4 regions of the Paenibacillus xylanilyticus genome follow, and region 1 is predicted to be linked to each of the others. Evidence: riboswitches for the same ligand, from Rfam matches in the RefSeq annotation. Region 1 holds a riboswitch; each other region holds the start of a gene.
What was found. A riboswitch is a leader RNA that binds a small molecule or an ion and turns the genes downstream of it on or off. The one in region 1 is predicted to bind cyclic di-AMP.
Positions count from the first base shown of each region.

Region 2: it holds a riboswitch for cyclic di-AMP, as region 1 does, so the genes downstream of both, F4V51_RS00515 (C40 family peptidase) here and F4V51_RS06640 (hypothetical protein) in region 1, are expected to answer to the same signal.
Region 3: it holds a riboswitch for cyclic di-AMP, as region 1 does, so the genes downstream of both, F4V51_RS00150 (resuscitation-promoting factor) here and F4V51_RS06640 (hypothetical protein) in region 1, are expected to answer to the same signal.
Region 4: it holds a riboswitch for cyclic di-AMP, as region 1 does, so the genes downstream of both, F4V51_RS10200 (C40 family peptidase) here and F4V51_RS06640 (hypothetical protein) in region 1, are expected to answer to the same signal.

Region 1 is NZ_CP044310.1:1,496,538-1,500,751, reverse strand. Features, by position in the region: gene F4V51_RS06650 (Nramp family divalent metal transporter) at 1-109, shown strand, start outside; gene F4V51_RS06645 (HAD family hydrolase) at 274-957, opposite strand; gene F4V51_RS06640 (hypothetical protein) at 1,128-1,523, opposite strand; cyclic di-AMP (ydaO/yuaA leader) riboswitch at 1,642-1,814, opposite strand; gene F4V51_RS06635 (glutathione peroxidase) at 2,183-2,659, shown strand; tRNA gene F4V51_RS06630 (tRNA-Leu) at 2,799-2,881, opposite strand; gene F4V51_RS06625 (urease accessory protein UreF) at 3,306-4,007, shown strand.
Region 2 is NZ_CP044310.1:107,534-111,747, forward strand. Features, by position in the region: gene F4V51_RS00505 (c-type cytochrome) at 1-220, opposite strand, end outside; gene F4V51_RS00510 (GNAT family N-acetyltransferase) at 386-898, opposite strand; gene F4V51_RS00515 (C40 family peptidase) at 1,190-1,660, opposite strand; cyclic di-AMP (ydaO/yuaA leader) riboswitch at 1,664-1,801, opposite strand; gene F4V51_RS00520 (hypothetical protein) at 2,062-2,904, opposite strand; gene F4V51_RS00525 (M1 family metallopeptidase) at 2,915-4,214, opposite strand, start outside.
Region 3 is NZ_CP044310.1:30,930-35,143, forward strand. Features, by position in the region: gene F4V51_RS00140 (HD domain-containing protein) at 1-80, shown strand, start outside; gene F4V51_RS00145 (TatD family hydrolase) at 392-1,162, shown strand; cyclic di-AMP (ydaO/yuaA leader) riboswitch at 1,405-1,658, shown strand; gene F4V51_RS00150 (resuscitation-promoting factor) at 1,930-3,114, shown strand; gene rnmV (ribonuclease M5) at 3,267-3,812, shown strand; gene rsmA (16S rRNA (adenine(1518)-N(6)/adenine(1519)-N(6))-dimethyltransferase RsmA) at 3,826-4,214, shown strand, end outside.
Region 4 is NZ_CP044310.1:2,226,346-2,230,559, forward strand. Features, by position in the region: gene F4V51_RS10175 (YkvI family membrane protein) at 1-12, opposite strand, end outside; gene F4V51_RS10180 (xanthine phosphoribosyltransferase) at 216-797, shown strand; gene F4V51_RS10185 (hypothetical protein) at 894-1,223, shown strand; gene F4V51_RS10190 (hypothetical protein) at 1,342-1,557, shown strand; gene F4V51_RS10195 (carboxymuconolactone decarboxylase family protein) at 1,687-2,016, shown strand; gene F4V51_RS10200 (C40 family peptidase) at 2,096-2,560, opposite strand; cyclic di-AMP (ydaO/yuaA leader) riboswitch at 2,566-2,697, opposite strand; tRNA gene F4V51_RS10205 (tRNA-Leu) at 3,060-3,144, shown strand; gene F4V51_RS10210 (X2-like carbohydrate binding domain-containing protein) at 3,494-4,214, shown strand, end outside.

The DNA of each region.
Region 1 (4,214 bases):
GGGCGCATTCGCCAACAAACTGTGGCTCAAAGTCGTCTCTTGGATCATCGCTGCCGTAATTGTGGTTCTGAACGTTTATCTGATTATCCAAACCATCATGCTGTTTTAATCTATATATGCGCTAAAACCGTCTCCCTCTTACTATAGATTTATAAAAAAAGGCTGATCCCTCCTCAAGAATATACTTGAAGGGATCAGCCTTTTAGCTTTGCCGTACACTTGCCTTGTCCTTTATTTAATGACACGAAAGTCATCTTTTTTTAATTTTATCCACTAACCCTCAGAAGGCACAAGCAGTGGAATAAGCTGTTCCAACGCTTCGATGGTCCAGTCTGCACGCTCTTGGCCCTCCAGCTCAGGCTGAAATCGTCCATAGCCCTGCAAAATCCGAATCGTTCGCATCCCCAGCTTCTTGGCAGGAATGATATCGTTATCAATCCGATCCCCAATCATGACTGCTTCCTCGGGTTCACATCCCGCCTGCTTCAAAGCCACAGCATAGAGTTCCGGATCCGGCTTCGATACACCTTCTTCTGCCGAACATGCCAGTACATCCACGTACTTCCGCAGACCGTAGCTCTCCAGGCGCTCAGCTGTCCCTGGACTCTGATTGGCAATAATGCCAATTCGATAATGGTGTGACAATTCCTTCAACACCGCGTCAGCAGAAGCGAAGGGCTTCTCCAGTTCCTTCCGGAACTTCAACTTCTCCTGGATCTTCTCCCTATGACGTTCATCGCTGATCAGCGTTCGAATGGCTACCCTCATGGGCCACTGCTCATAATTTCGGTAACAGGAGGCAAATATCTCTCGCACTTCCTCTATTTTCACCGGATAACCAAGCAAGCAGGCTTCTTTTACAAACTGCCCTATAATATCATCTACCGGCTCCCATTCGTCCACCAGCGTATCTCCTACATCAAAGAACAACCATTTTAACCCCCGTACATCCGGCACGCCTATTCCTCCTTGTTAGCCATGAACGCAATCTCTACATCAGCAATGTACATTAATGCTCAAATAAAAAAGAAGACCCACCATCAAGCATGAGTCTCCTCAGAATTCCGTTTTTCCACAAGTTCAATTATAACAGGCACCTTACACCGGATCAATCGGCAGCTATCACATTAACCATTAAGCAAGAAGCCAACTTCTCCATTAAGAGAATACACAATACGGTCAGCTCCCATCCCGCGGTAAATGCCTTTGGGGTGACTCTGTTCCGTGATCACACATAGTGATTTGGAGGTCCAGGAACGGCAGATCTGCAGGTAGCGGCAGGTCAGGTTCAAACTGTTCTCGAAAATAAAAACGTTGCCTACGCTCGACTGCGGTAGAAACCACTTCTGAGCTTCAGCTGTATTCATGCGAATGACGTTCTCCACTCCGATTCTGCGGAGCTTCCGTTCTTCCCCTGCACTGTTGGTCAGAACGGCAAACGGCATTTTTTTGTACATCAACAGCTTGATAAACTTGCGGCCCGCTTCATTCGGTGCTGTTACTAAAATCATCTCATTATCCATCGTTCGTTCCTCCCTTGGCGTGAAAAGACAACAAAAAAGAAGCGTGGGGGACCAAGGCCTCCCGAACGCTTCTTGAATAACCCATGACAAAAACGCCATGAATATGCGTACGGCTTGTTGCCTCTCCCTTTAACGCTTACGAGGTTAGCTGACGGATTCGGGCGCGAGAGTCGCCCTATTTCCGGCTTGCACCGAAAAATTCACCCCATGGATCAGCTGCAATGACAGCCATTCCGATTGGTTCCCCCGTTTCCCACCCATGAATGAATGGAAACTCAGCGATTAAAACATCGTTCCTGTTTCATATATTGACCAGAGCGATATTATCGTTTGTTTCGTTGTTCATGTTAAGTTTAATTGAATTAGAAATTACGATATGAATCATACACCCGCGACATGTTAGTGTAAAGTACGATCAGATCACCGAATGGACGAATTTAAGGCATTACATATCAATGATATCGCTTACAACCTATCCATTCTCCATCCATCTCTGTGAAGCTCGCTAATTCTCGTCCTTATGAAAAACGGTTGTAATTTTAGATATCTGTAAGTCAACATAGGAATTCAGTCAATTAGTTTTGCATTATCTAATTGTAAGCAATATAATATAACTATAGGAATCATTAACCCATTATACGATATGGAGGCGACTGATCATGTCCGTTTATGACTACAAAGTCAATACCCTTCGGGGCCAGGAAGTCGAGATGTCCGATTATCGCAACAAGGTGCTGCTGATTGTTAATACGGCGAGCAAATGTGGTCTGACCCCGCAATTTGAAGGCTTACAGGAACTCTATAACAAATTCAAAGACCGACAGTTTGAAGTACTGGGCTTCCCAAGTAACCAATTCGCTCAGGAAAAGGGATCTTCCGATGATATTGCAGAGTTCTGCCAGATGAATTACGGTGTAAGCTTCCCTATGTTTGAGAAAATTGATGTCAATGGCTCAAGCGCTCATCCTCTATTCCAGCACCTGACAACAGAGGCACCGGGACTGCTCGGATCCAAAGCCATCAAGTGGAACTTTACCAAATTCCTTGTTGATCAGAACGGACGCGTTGTGAAGCGTTATGCTCCAAAAACAACTCCTGATCAAATTGAGGCTGATATTGAGAAACTTCTGAAATAGATCTACATGGAGAGGCCATCATCAACAGGGAACCAGAGAAAGTCCGGTTCTGTGTGAATGGCCTTTCTTTATGTTGTTCCAAACGCAAAAAAAAGAGGCTTTCCATATTCGGAAAACCTCTTCTTGTCGTACATTATGATGCGGTCGAGAGGACTCGAACCTCCACGGGCATACGCCCACTACCCCCTCAAGATAGCGTGTCTGCCATTCCACCACGACCGCATGTCGTAAATAATCGGCAACAAAATTGATTATACAGGATCACATTATAAAAGTAAAGCACTTTTATTAAAACTACTTTTGCACCTGTGTTTTTCCTCCAAATATCGGTTTTTATCGTCATGATCTTTTAACTGCCGCATACATTAAATTTCAAATCTTTTATACATCTTCATTTTCAATTTGAGCTCTTCATGAGAAAACATATCATATACATAACATTATTTTTATGTGGTTAACTATTTTCAGTCATATAATGTAACATTTAAATATAATTAAAACTTAAAAACAAGAAACCATTGACAGAATACGGATATTTATGTGATTATATATATCATATAATTCGGATTTTAAACATAAAAGCATTCGGAAATCAATATTAATGTTATATAATATAACATTTTACGAACATAGGAGGCGAAAGACCGTGAACCGTGGGAATAAGCTGCTCGATTATGTCAAACTGCTTGATTCCTCCATTCATGTCGGAGGTTTTACCCATTCATTTGGTATGGATGTACACATTGCTGAAGGCAGCATCCGAAATGCCGATGATCTGGAGTCCTTCATGCGCTGCCAGCTGCATCCCAGTATCGTTCGACTTGAGGGCATGGCGATTAAAGGTATCTACAGCGCAACAGATCATAATGACACATGGCGAACAGCACTCATTGACAAGTTGGTTCACGTTCAGCGGACTCCTTCTGATCAAAGGGAGCAAGCTGCTGCCATGGGTAAAAGACTGATCAAGCTGGCCCGGGCTCTCCACCCTTGGATTGAATTCAGCCAGCTCGAACACACCCTTGCCAAATACGAGTCTGTAGGCTGCCTCTCTACTGTTCACGCCTGGATTAACCACTACCTCGATATCCCCGTCGAGGAAGCGGTAATGGGTTACTTGCACTCAGCCATGAATGCATGCATAACCGAAGCTTCCAAAGTTCTCCCCATGCATAACAATACCACCCAGGAACTGCTGGTTCGCCTGGCCGCAGACCTGGAGCATGAATGGAACACCGTTAGCGCCTCCGCTGCGGATGGACCGGCACAGCCAACCTCCATGTCCATGAAATCGCTGTTCCCCAGCTTCCACATGCTTGGCGCAGGGCTGCATGCTTATCGCGCCTAATCTTACCGACTCCAAGCTCCCCTCATATTTCCCCAAACGAAAAAAGCACGCAGCAACCTCCTTGCTGACGTGCTTTTTCTTGTATGTCTATAGAACATCACGTTTTTACGTCATTATTTAATATTAATACACTATTTTTCATTGTTTCTAATTGTTACATGACGTAAATACGTATATAATGTAATGAACAGCTCGCATCTCCCACTA
Region 2 (4,214 bases), 1.4 Mb from region 1:
TTGCTAGTGCAGGTCCTACGCCACCTTGAAGCTGATCCCCGTGACACGTGATACAATTGGTTTTGACCAGTGCTTCAGCCTGTCCGGCATCCATTGCCACTTCAGGCATGGTTGGTTTCGCTTCTTCAGCCACTTCCTCTTTCCCTGGAAGCGTAAACATTAATACAATAGCCAATGCGCATGCTGCAAAAAATACCCCGCTCATGATCCATTTGTGCATCCGTTATGTCCCCTCCAGAATGAAAGATCATCTAAACTGAAACTGTCCATATCATTATAACGGAACCTGTTAAGACATCATAGCATTTTGTGGTAATTTTTTGAACTAATCACATAAACGGGCATGAATTTCTTTGTCTTACGCGGTTTAAGGGTTAGTTTAAGATTAGCGAGGTCCTTCATAGACCATGCAATAAAAGGGCATCAAACCGCTTGGTGTCTGTCGTTCATACGTATCCTGGGTGACAAATCCAGCCTTGAGATAAACCCGGATAGCTCGCGTATTCCAAGTGAGCACTTCGAGATCGATCTCATGACTAGGGTTCCGCCGAATGGCTTCCTTCACGATCGCAGAGACGAAGGCAGTACCGCGACCTTGTCCACACTGTTCAGGATGCATGCCAAGCCCAATCCGCGTCCCGCCTTCAAGAGGAAAGAATTGAACGAATCCGCAAAGTTGGTCCTGCTCTCCGAGTACAACTGCATATTGCTCTTTTCGAAGCTGCTCATCCCCGAATTCAACCTCCAGCGCCTTCATCTGTTCCCAGGGCAGCCAGGTATAAATGTTATAGGGTGGTTCATATGTCCAGCTGCAGATCAATGCTGCATGTTCTTCTTGCATCGGCACAACGTGAAACGTTACAGAAGATTCATCCACACCACTGCACGCTCCTTTCATTGTGAACAAGCTACTTCTAGTCATACGCTAATGGTTTATAACATATGTCATTTCATATTTAATCCTGATTTTACTCTACAAAAGAGGAGGGCATTTGGCAAGGTTTTGCTCCCTTGAAAAAAAGTGAAACAAAAGTTCCTGGAATTTCGTTTATATTACAGTGGGATGGGTAAAAACATCATAAGGGCACGGACGAAGATGCACAAAAAAACCGCCGGATACATTCCTGCGGAGAATGTACCGGGCGGTTGATTTATGCTTCGTTACAGTATGATGTTGCTCAGCTTGTCCCTAGTCGAGGGCCAGTGACTCATATGCGTCCGTGCTCATAATCCGTTTAGCGCCAACATAGCGGTTGGCCCAGTAGTTCTCACTCAAAGAACTGATGGTAACTCCTTTGGAAGACGAGGAGTGTGCAAACTTACCTTCACCCACGAAAATCCCTACGTGTGAAACCCCTTTACCCGTTGTATTGAAGAATACCAGATCGCCTGGTCTCATTTCCATGCGGGATACCGAGTCACCCATGTCGAATTGGGAGCTGGATTGACGAGCCAAATCGATGCCCAGCTTTTCGAATACATACCGTGTGAATCCAGAGCAGTCAAAGCCGTTAAGCGTTGTTCCACCACTTTTGTATGTAGTTCCCATTGCTGAATCAATTACTTTATCCATTTTTGAATCTGCGAATGCGCTGCCTGCTCCAAGTGATAGTGCGAATGTTAAGCTGAGGACAGCTGCTGTTAATTTCTTTTTGAACAAGAGATATACCCCTTCCAACGCCTGCGAGGTTAGCTTAAGGATTCGGTTGAAGGTCCCCTATGATCCCTCTGTAGCAAGATCAATTCACCCATAACTGGTTCCCCCGCTTCCCAGGTGCCAGGAATTTGGCTATGCTAGTTGTGCACCTGCGAAATCAAGAAATGACGATTTAATTTTAAGTAGTTACAATTCATGAGGTAAAGATTACAAAGTTGTTACTAAAAACTCACTGCGATTATTGTAACAGAGGAGTAAGCCTTTGGCAACGTTTAACAAGAAAATTAGCAAAAAAAACCTCGACCTTTGACGGGGAAAGGTCGGGGTTTACGTTTGTGAAGCGTTAACATTGACATAAGTTTACATGAAGATGGTAACAATTTTTGCACGGTTCATTACACTTTTTAACCTTTGGAGGACTTGGACTGCCACAGACGGAAATGAGCGCATATCTTCCATATATCGAGCAAACATCTGGCGAGCGGATAGGTTTGTTGCAGGATGAGACCGATGAGACCTGTCAGGAACCACGACGCAGATGTGAAAGCACCGAAGATGAGCAGATGAATTCCTCCCAGAACCACTGCGATACCAATGAGAGGAAAGATATGACGCAAGGCGAGCAATAAACCCAAAAATGTACCTTTTACCCCGCCCTGATCCTCGTGAGCTGTAGCGCCAAACTGCATATATAACAAAGCATGATGTATGATCCATCCATATACGATCCATCCGGCTACATATGGAATGCCTGGCAGGAGCAATTGCAGCGAGTGGAATCCATCCAGAAAGATACTATACAGCTTGGGGATCAGCCAGTACGCAGGCAGCAGCAATAATAGCGTTTTAATGAAATGAAGCAGCATCATCGGTTTCCACAGTGCCTTGATCCCACGTACAAAAGGAACACGTTCTTCTGTATGATTGAAGTGTTGTAATGAGTAGAGCAGCCCTGCCTGGATGAGAGGGGTAATTAGCATGCGGAGCAGGAGCATGGCCCCAAGTATCCATAAATAGCGATGCACCTCGGGATGGGTAGACAGATTGAGCTGGCTTTCCATTTTGAATAAAATGGTACTCAGTTCCCCGGCGTCAGGGTCCGGATAGCGCAGCAGCAAGGGAATGACTGCGGATTGCACCATTTTATAGATGAAGTAACCCCACACCAGCTGATAGAGAAATAAAAGTGCCACAATGAACATATGCTGACGGACGAGAAACCAGCCCTCACGTATTTTTGCTTTCACTGTCTCCACCTCACCATGACAGACCTCCGAATATAGCTTCAATAAGTTTGGTTACACTCATGCTCCAGCGGAACTTGGATGGTTCATCCAGACCGGCTTTCAAAAAGTTGTTCATATGACGGTTCTCCAGCACAACGGTATATAACGGATCGGTCATGGCCCAGGATACAGGCGAGCTGTACGTTAACTTGTACGTAATTCGACCGTTACCGCCATCCCATTCCTTGGCGATGATGTGTCCATCCTCAAAAACGATGCGTACGGGTACTTTCTCGTAGTCGCTGCCTTTCTTTACTAAGGTTACCGATGATTCGTACAACGTTTGACCATCTTTCTCAACAGGCTTGACCTGGATATTCTCCACGGAGAAGTCGGCCATCCCGTCCCCATATACGTATTGATTAAAATAATCAGACCAGGATTTACGGGTCACTTGCTCCACGACCTTTTGGAAATCGGCCGAAGTGGGATGTTTGAACCGATACTTTTTGACATAAGTTGAAAGAATGCGTTCCATCGTTTTGGCGCCTACTTGTTGTTCGATGCCCAGCAGCACAAGCTTGCCCCTTGTGTAAACATTGGCTGCGTAATGATTCTGGGAATCAAACTTCCAGGACTCCTGCGTGAGTGAGGCAGGCGAAGTAATTAAGCCGGATTGAACGGGCAGATTCGGAATAAGTCCGTATTCCTGCTCCATCAGTTTGTCTTCTGCGTAAGAGGTGAACCCCTCATCAAGCCAAGCTTCTTCAAATTCATTGCTGGCAACCATACCATAGAAGTACTGATGGCCAATCTCGTGTACAACTGTGCGTTCCAGATCGTAGCCTGGTGTAGCGTCATCCGCGCCGAAGGCTGTAACTAAGGTAGGATACTCCATGCCGCCTGCTCCATTACCTGTTTTTGGGGGAACAACGATAGAGAGCGTGGAATACGGATACGGACCAAACCACTTGCTGTAATTCGAAAGAGCTGCTTTGGCTGCATAGAAGTAACGTTCCTTCAGATCCTGGTGGGCCGGGTCCAGATAGAGCTTGATTCGTACACCTGGCACGTTGGGAGCGGAGAAGGGTTCTTCTGCATAAACAAAGTCAGGTGAGGCTGCCCAGGCGAAGTCGTGTACATCGTCAGCATAGAATTGATAGATCTTTTCGCCATTTTTTATAACAGCCTGCTTCGTAGGAAACCCGGTCGCAGCAACCTTGTATGTGTCCGGTACCCGAATACGCACACTATAGATGCCAAAATCCGCATAAAACTCGGAATTCCCGTGGTACTGATGCAGATTCCAGCCTTCAGCCGTACGCCCTCGC
Region 3 (4,214 bases), 1.5 Mb from region 1:
ATCATCTGTACTATCCGCAAAACAAGGTGGACGCCATCATTCACGAGCTGCCATCTCATATTCGCCCATACTTCTCATGATCATGAAGTGAGCTGTGAGGAGTAAAATTATTACAAATTAGCTATGGCAGAAAGAGTTTCTATTTCGAGATATTATCATGATACAGTAATCTGCTTTAATGGAGAGTATATGTAGATCGACATAATTTTGTAATGTACACTTTTTTTGAACAAATTAAGGTGAGAAGGGCTCCTATATATAGTAGAAATTAAATTTGTTAATTCCACATGTTGTACTCTGAAAAATCAAATGATGATGATAAAATGAGTGCATTTTATAGAATTTTGATTGGGATCGAAAACAGTTATTCGACAGGAAGGGAGAAATACAAATGATGTTATTCGACACACATACACACCTGGATGCACCGCAATTCGACGAGGACCGCGAGGAGATGATTCAACGTGCTGTTGACGCCGGGGTTGGCCGTATGATCAATGTTGGTTTCAACCGGGAGACCATTCCATCCACGATGAAGCTTGCCGAAACGTATGATTTTATATATGCTGCTGTAGGCTGGCATCCTCAGGATGCCATTACGATGCAGGAGGGCGATCTCGAGTGGATTGCGTCTCTGTGCAAACATGAAAAAGTCGTTGCCATAGGCGAAATTGGCCTGGATTATTATTGGGACACTTCACCGAAGGATGTGCAGCATCGTGTTTTAAGACAACAGATCGGACTGGCTCGTGAACTCAATATGCCTATTGTCATTCATAATCGCGATGCTCATGAAGATATTGTCAGAATTTTGCGTGAAGAGAAAGCAGGAGAAGTCGGGGGTGTGATGCACTCTTTCTCAGGAAGCTGGGAAACGGCAAAACTCTGTCTGGATCTAGGGTTCCATCTATCCTTCGGTGGACCAATTACGTTCAAAAACGCCAAGCAGCCAAAAGAGGTACTGGCGAAGGTGCCAATGGACCGATTTTTCATTGAAACCGACTCCCCATATCTTACACCACATCCTTATCGTGGAAAACGAAACGAAACAGCGCATGTACGTCTGGTTGCAGAAGCAGCTGCGGAAATTAAAGGCATTTCGGTAGAGGAAATTGCTGCAATAACGACCAAAAATGCCATGGAACGATTTGGGATTCGTTAAAAAACGAAGCAAATGCGGTGAAAAAGAGAGGTAGACGGAGCGAATTTGCTTTTTGATCCAAATAAATGAAGAATATTACAATATTTTAACCAAATATTTAGAAAAACGTACTTGAACAACGCTTTACAACATGCATCGAAACAGGATATCATCTTTTCAGTGAATTGTTGTGAGGAAAATTGGACAGATGTTCGGGGGATGAACAAAGGGACACTTTCCGATGACACAACAATACTTTTCATGAACCGATCTCGCTGAGTCTCCGTTAACGGAGAGCGGGGGAACCAATAGGGCTTAAACATCAGTGTAAGTAGCTGATGCGCATCGTTCGCTGACCCAAAAGCAGCGGATGCATTTGCGAAGCACTATTTGATTTCTTCTTTGGGTCTCGGGGTGAATTCAAGGGCATCCGCCATGAGCGGGTGACCGGAGATAGGGCGGCTCTCTTTCGCCCGAACCCGACAGCTAACCTCGCAAGCGGAAAAAGAGAGGCAACCTCGTGCATGAATTTCCGATATTCAAAATCATTCGGAAGCCACGAAAGAGTTCCTCTTACACTCTTTCTTTGGCTTTTTTGTTTTTGAATAAAAGAAATAAGGTCATCATACGGTAAGAATTCAGGTGGTGACATCATGTTGCGAAGAGTGGTTCATGGTGCAGAACCGGTCATTGAGATATCGATCAGTTCTGTAGAAAATTTGGTATAGTCGCGTCAAAGACATCATGCATTAACTTTAGACGGCGAGGCTATGAAGGAGGACGGAGAAGTGGGCACATTCCAACCAGAAGAGACCCATGAGTCACGATCATCCAGTAAGTCTTACGCGTTGCGGTGGAAGCATGAGAACATGCGTCAAATGGCACTGATCGCTATTTTCTCAATCGCGCTTACAATCATGATCTTGTTAGTCGTTTACGGTCAAGCCGGGAAACAAATTTCGCTGGTTATTGATGGCAAAGCTCAAGCGGTAGAGACTCGTACAGGAATGCTTCAAGAAATGCTGGAGGAGCAATCAATCACAGTCAGCCCCCATGATGAGGTATCCATGCCTTTGAACGGGGCAATCGCAGATGGAGACCGCATCGTTATTGAGCGGGCCGTTCCAGTCAACATTACGGCAGACGGAGACACCAAGACTCTGTATACAACCGATTCATCGGTAGAAGATGCAATTCAGAAATCTGGAATTGAAGTTGCAAGTGAGGATAAGGTTTATCCTGCGCTCGCAACACCAATCAAGGCAGATATGAAAATTCGCGTAGTGCGTGTAACAAAGCGTACAGTGGAAGTGGAACAGCCGATTGCGTACAAAGTAATCAAAACGGCTGACCCTAGCTTGTACAAAGGTGACAATCGCGTCATCGTAAACGGCAAAGAAGGTACACTTGTACAGCATATCGAAAAGGTGTTCCAGGATGGAGAGTTAGTCTCCAAAAAGATGGTGGGCAAATCGGTATCGACCAACCGTGTCGATAAAGTTATTGCTGTCGGAACCAAAGCAAAACCTGTTGTGAAGAAGCCGGAGATTCAGACGGTATCGGCCCAAACCTCCACAGCAAAGAAAGAAACGACAACGAACTCGAAGAAAACCGCTGCATCAGGCAGCAAAGTGATTACCGTCTCAGGCACTTCTTTTAAATATTCCAAAGTACTTAAAAATGTATCGATGACCGCGTACTCTTCTGAGGAGCCTGGCATTGGTACAAAAACAGCTTCCGGTACCCGGGTAACTGAAGGACGGACCATTGCGGTCGATCCAAAAGTGATTCCGATCGGCTGGTGGGTGTATATTGAGGGCCTCGGCTTCCGTCGTGCGGAAGATACTGGCGGCGCCATTAAAGGCAACAAAATCGATGTGTATTATGACAGTGTAAAGCATGCCCTGAATTTCGGACGTAAGAAAGGCAAGACGGTATATGTGATCGGTCCGGTTAAGCCGGAAGCGAACTAAAATCGTTTTACTTTGAAATGGGAATGCTATAAAATAGTTGCATGAATGAATCATGCGGAATATGCGGCGGTGGAGTCTGAATAGGCTCGCCGCCGTTTGGCAGAGAAGAGGATATTCCTCTTCTTTTTGCGTTAGAAAGGAAGAAATGGAACATGATAAAAGAAGTCATTGTGGTAGAAGGACGCGACGATACCGTCGCCATCCGGCGGGCTGTTGAGGCAGACACCATAGAGACCGGCGGATCAGCCATTAACCAGCGAATCCTGAAGCGAATTGCACTGGCACAGGAAAGACGCGGTGTAATTGTTCTTACCGACCCGGATCATGCCGGTGAGCGCATTCGCAAAATCATTGCAAACAAGGTTCCAGGCTGCAAACATGCTTTTATTCCGGAAGCGGACGCAACCCGCAAAGGGGATATCGGGGTCGAGAATGCCTCACCTGAGGCAATCCGCCATGCGCTGGAGCGTGTGCATACCTCGTACGAGGGTGTACCGAGCCAGATCGATTGGGATGACTTGATTGCAGCAGGACTGATTGTGCACCCGCAGGCAGCTGCAAGGCGTATGGAGATGGGGAATCTGCTCGGCATAGGTTACTGCAACGGAAAGCAGTTCCACAAGCGGCTGGGTGTATTCCAAATTAGCCGGGAAGAGTTTTCTGCAGCATTATCGCAAATTGAACGTGAAGGATTGTGAGCGTATGAATGGCATGGATGAGACTTTGGAAATTGCAACACCCAAGCGAACGAAAGAGATAATTCAGAGACACGGTTTCTCCTTTAAAAAAAGTCTAGGTCAGAACTTTCTGATTGATCAAAATATATTGAACAAAATTGTAAATGCAGCAGATCTGGACGAGTCCAAGGGCGCACTCGAAATCGGCCCGGGGATTGGAGCACTTACGGAGAGACTGGCCCGAGCAGCCGGCCCTGTAACCGCGGTGGAAATCGATCAGCGTTTGTTACCGATCCTTGGAGAAGTAATGGAGCCTTATCCCAACGTTCGGATACAGCACGGCGATGTGCTGAAGCTGGACTTGGCAGAGCTTTTCCGCACAGACTTTGCTAGTGTGGGCAAGGTAAGTGTTGTAGCCAATCT
Region 4 (4,214 bases), 730 kb from region 1:
TGCCTGTTTCATGCGTTTCCCCTCTCAGGCCCCATAATAGTTTGGACATGCGGGTACCATGGTACAAGGTATGCTTGACCCTGGTAACTCATGACAATTGTAAGAAGCTTTCGTTCTCAGAATCGGTCAATGATGGAGGAAAGCCGATTTCGCTTGAACTGACAGCCTCATCTATGATACTTTTACCTCATAGGATAGGCTTGGGAGGTCGAATGATGGAAATATTAAAACAACGAATATTACAAGAAGGCGTAGTCATCTCGGATCAGGTGCTGAAGCTGGACGGATTATTGAATCACCAGATTGATCCTGCACTGACAATGGAGATGGGCCGCGAGTTTGCTGCTCGCTTTCGTGAAAGTGGAGTGACACGGGTCATTACCGTGGAATCTTCAGGGATCCCGGTTGCTTTTGCCGCAGCACATGAACTTGGGGTGCCGCTCGTATTTGCCCGTCGAAAAAAGACACTTCTGGCAGATCCCGATGCCTACTGTGAACGTGTACCTTCCTTTACCAAAGGGATCGTAACCGATATTATGGTATCCCGCGAATATATTCATGAGAATGACCGTATTTTGTTTATAGACGATATTATCGCCAACGGAGATGCAGCTCGCGGTGTCATTAAGATCATTGAACGTTCAGGGGCGGAGCTCGTCGGATTCGGTGTCGTGGTCGAGAAATGTTTTCAGGCCGGTGCACGTACGATCCGCGAGCAGGGCATTCCGGTGGAAGCTTTGGTGCGCATTCGTTCACTGAATGATGGAACCGTGCAATTCGACGATAACCAAATGTGACAGTTTAAAGGAAAAAGCCTATTTTTTGAACAATGCCTTTGCATGACCGCGAATTTCATTTATAATGGGGTTATGTTAGGGAGAGGAGGCAACACCATGGGGAACCAACCGGCATCAGAACAATTTTTTATTGAAAAGCTGGCGGAGTCGAAAGTTCATTTTGAACGTGCCCTGGATTGTAAACATACGGAATTCGATGACCTTTATCCCTATATGATTGAACATCCTCAATTTTTCTGGTACAAACGCTATGTTGCCTGGTCAGAGTTGCTGACCATTGTAGGCTTGTGTGAAGAGTTGTCCTTCGCTTGGAAAGAACAATTTACACCACATCAAGTGGAGTACCTTGAAGAACGTGTGATGTCCGCCAAAGTGCTTGATTTTTGGTTCGAGAAGAACGACAGCAAAGAGCACGCGCAGCGGTAACTTTCAGTCGGGATATTTTTCGAATGACATAACAGTCCAATACAGTCACGTGAGACCTAAATGACTCTTCATTTAGGTCTCTTTTTGTAAATTATTTTGAAACATAGGAGCCATAGACATGATTAGTGATGCAGAATTGGATGCACTGCGCTTATCGGGTGAAAAAGTAAGAGTGGTACGGGATGGTCTGGAATCCAACGACGTAACAGGAATTGTCGTTGCATGGGATGGGGAACAGGTGCTTATCCGTCGCCAGAACAGACGTGTGGTTAAGCTGGACCGCAGCTATCGCTATCAGCTCTTTAGTGAACCGCGCCAAAGTCCGGCTGAATGAATAGAGCCGCTCTGGAGACGGATGCATGGAATTACCATGGATGGTTTGGCATAATTCCGCCACTCGGGAGAGAAGATAGGTACAGCGAGAATTCGTAAACTTATCAGCCGAGAGGATGTGCGGGTAGCCATGACATTGATGAATGATAAGGTACATGCCTACAAGGATCAGATTGGAGAATTAAGCGATGTGTTGCCTGGCGTAGTCAAAGCGTATCACGATTTTACAGGTGAATGCTTTCAGTCAGGTGCCATCGACGCCAAAACCAAGCAGCTGATTGCCCTCGGCATCGGATTGTTTGCCAATAACGAAGTATGTACGTTTTACCACGTAGAAGAGGCCCGTGCGAAGGGCGCAACCGATCAGGAGATTATGGAGACGGTTGCGGTAGCTGGAGCGGTAGGCGGCGGTCACGCGCTGTCTCAAGGCGCAATGCGTGTGCAAAAAGCGTTGCACTAAGGTTTTCCTGCAAGTGAGTCTGAATAACCAGACAGCAAAACAGGCTCTGGAGCATTCCAGAGCCTGTTTCTTGTCCAACTTATATTTTTCCAAGCATCTTGTTATACATAAATTGTCCGGTCACCCGGCGCGCTGTTACATAGCGGTCACTGAAGTATGGATTCGACATTTTGGTGATGCTGACACCTTTACTGCTGGAAGCATGAGCGAATTGTCCGCCCCCGATGTATACGCCTGTATGCGAAATTCCGCTGCCTGAAGTGTTGAAGAATACTAGATCCCCTGTGCGGATATTGGCCTTGGATACCGGAGTACCCGCCTTGGCTTGCTGCTGTGACGTACGTGGCAATTCAATGCTATATTTTTGGAAAATATATCTCATAAATCCAGAGCAATCAAACCCGGCCAGCGTCGTGCCGCCCCACTTATAAGGTATTCCAGTCATGTTGTTAACGACGGTGTTAATACTGCTCGCCTCAGTGCTTGCTGCACCAGATGTAAATAGAACGGCTGCGCCAAAAATAGAAATGATCAGTTTTTTCAAAATCAATGTTCTCCCTTCGATGCCTACGGAGTTAGCTAAGGGTTCGGTAGAAGGTTCCCTATATTTCCTATGTATAAGAATAATTCACCCAAAATGGTTCCCCCGTTTTCAAACATGAAACTCGGCAAATGAATAATTAATATTTTGTAACCTTTTGAAACTATATTGCATAAATGCGTAATTGTCAAACCTTTCTTCCTTCTGCAATGTTAACGGAATTCAAGACTTTTTGTGGAAAGTAGTAGTTCTCCATGTTTATTTATGATGACAAAAACGTAATTTGTGTTTCATCAGCGCAAAAATTGGACAAATAAGTAAATTGGAGTAGTAGAGGAGAGCGTGGTTCATTTTTAGCAGGGAAAGTTTGTTCTCAAGCAGATTTTAATTCCTTTTGGTTATCTTAGTTTTATACTAAATCATTTAAGTGTTGACACACTGAATTTCACATGATATATTATTTCTTGTCGCCGCGATAGATTATCTCGGAGATATGCCATATGCGGTCGTGGCGGAATTGGCAGACGCGCACGGTTCAGGTCCGTGTGGGCTAACCCCCCGTGGAGGTTCGAGTCCTCTCGACCGCATCATAAGAAGAAAAGGTTTCTCGTTAGGCTAACGCCTGCGGGAGACCTTTTTTTATGTCTTTTTACTTGACCATAAGACCATAACTACGATACACACATCGTTACTTAAACAACGTCCTTCGAATCGATCTTATAGCAGCGGCTCACTTGCAAAATCTTCGGTGTAAGGGGGAGAAATGCCTGTTCTATGGCTGTTGTACCCCCGCTTTCATGGTGAAATGTACGCAAAATTCCGAATTGTACCTACCCTGAGCATAATACATCCACTATTCTTTTCACGTAAGGAAAGCGCTATCATTATGGATTTTGAATTCACTATTTCAGAGGGGGTAGGGATGATTTGAAGCGAATGGGTAAACGGATAGTGATGGTTTTTCTGGTGTTCATCTTTGCGGCAGTTCAGTTTGGATTTACAGGGACCAAAGGTCGTGTGGTTGAAGCGGCTGCAGAGACGACATTAGCTGAGAAACCTTACATGGGCTGGAGCAGTTACAGTATGCAGGTGTATGACCCTTCCGTAAAATGGACATCAGCGGAGAGCATCAAGAAGCAATCGGATGCCATGCGCGAGAAGTTACAGGCTCATGGCTATGAATATATCAATATTGATGCGGGATGGAACGGAGATAATGATGAATACGGAAGACCGATTCCTAACCAAGAACTGTATCCGAACGGATTCCAGGAGGTTATCGACTATGTTCATAACAATGGTCAGAAGATCGGGATCTATCTGATTCCCGGATTGTCCATTGATGCATACAATAAAAACCTTGAGATCTATGGGACGGGCGGAGCTTGCCGAATGCAGGATATTGCTTATCAGCCGCTTACCGTGATGGATGCTTGGAATGCGTATACCTACAAGATTGATTTTTCGAATCCATGTGCTCAGAAATACATCGATTCCATTGCAGATCTTCTGGGCGAGTGGGGCATTAACTTTGTCAAATTCGACAGCGTGACTCCAGGATCAGGCATTAACAATCTGAGCCGGGATGCACGAGGCGATGTGGAGGCTTGGTCCAAGGCTTTGGCAAGGCACAATATCTGGTTCGAGCTTTCATGGG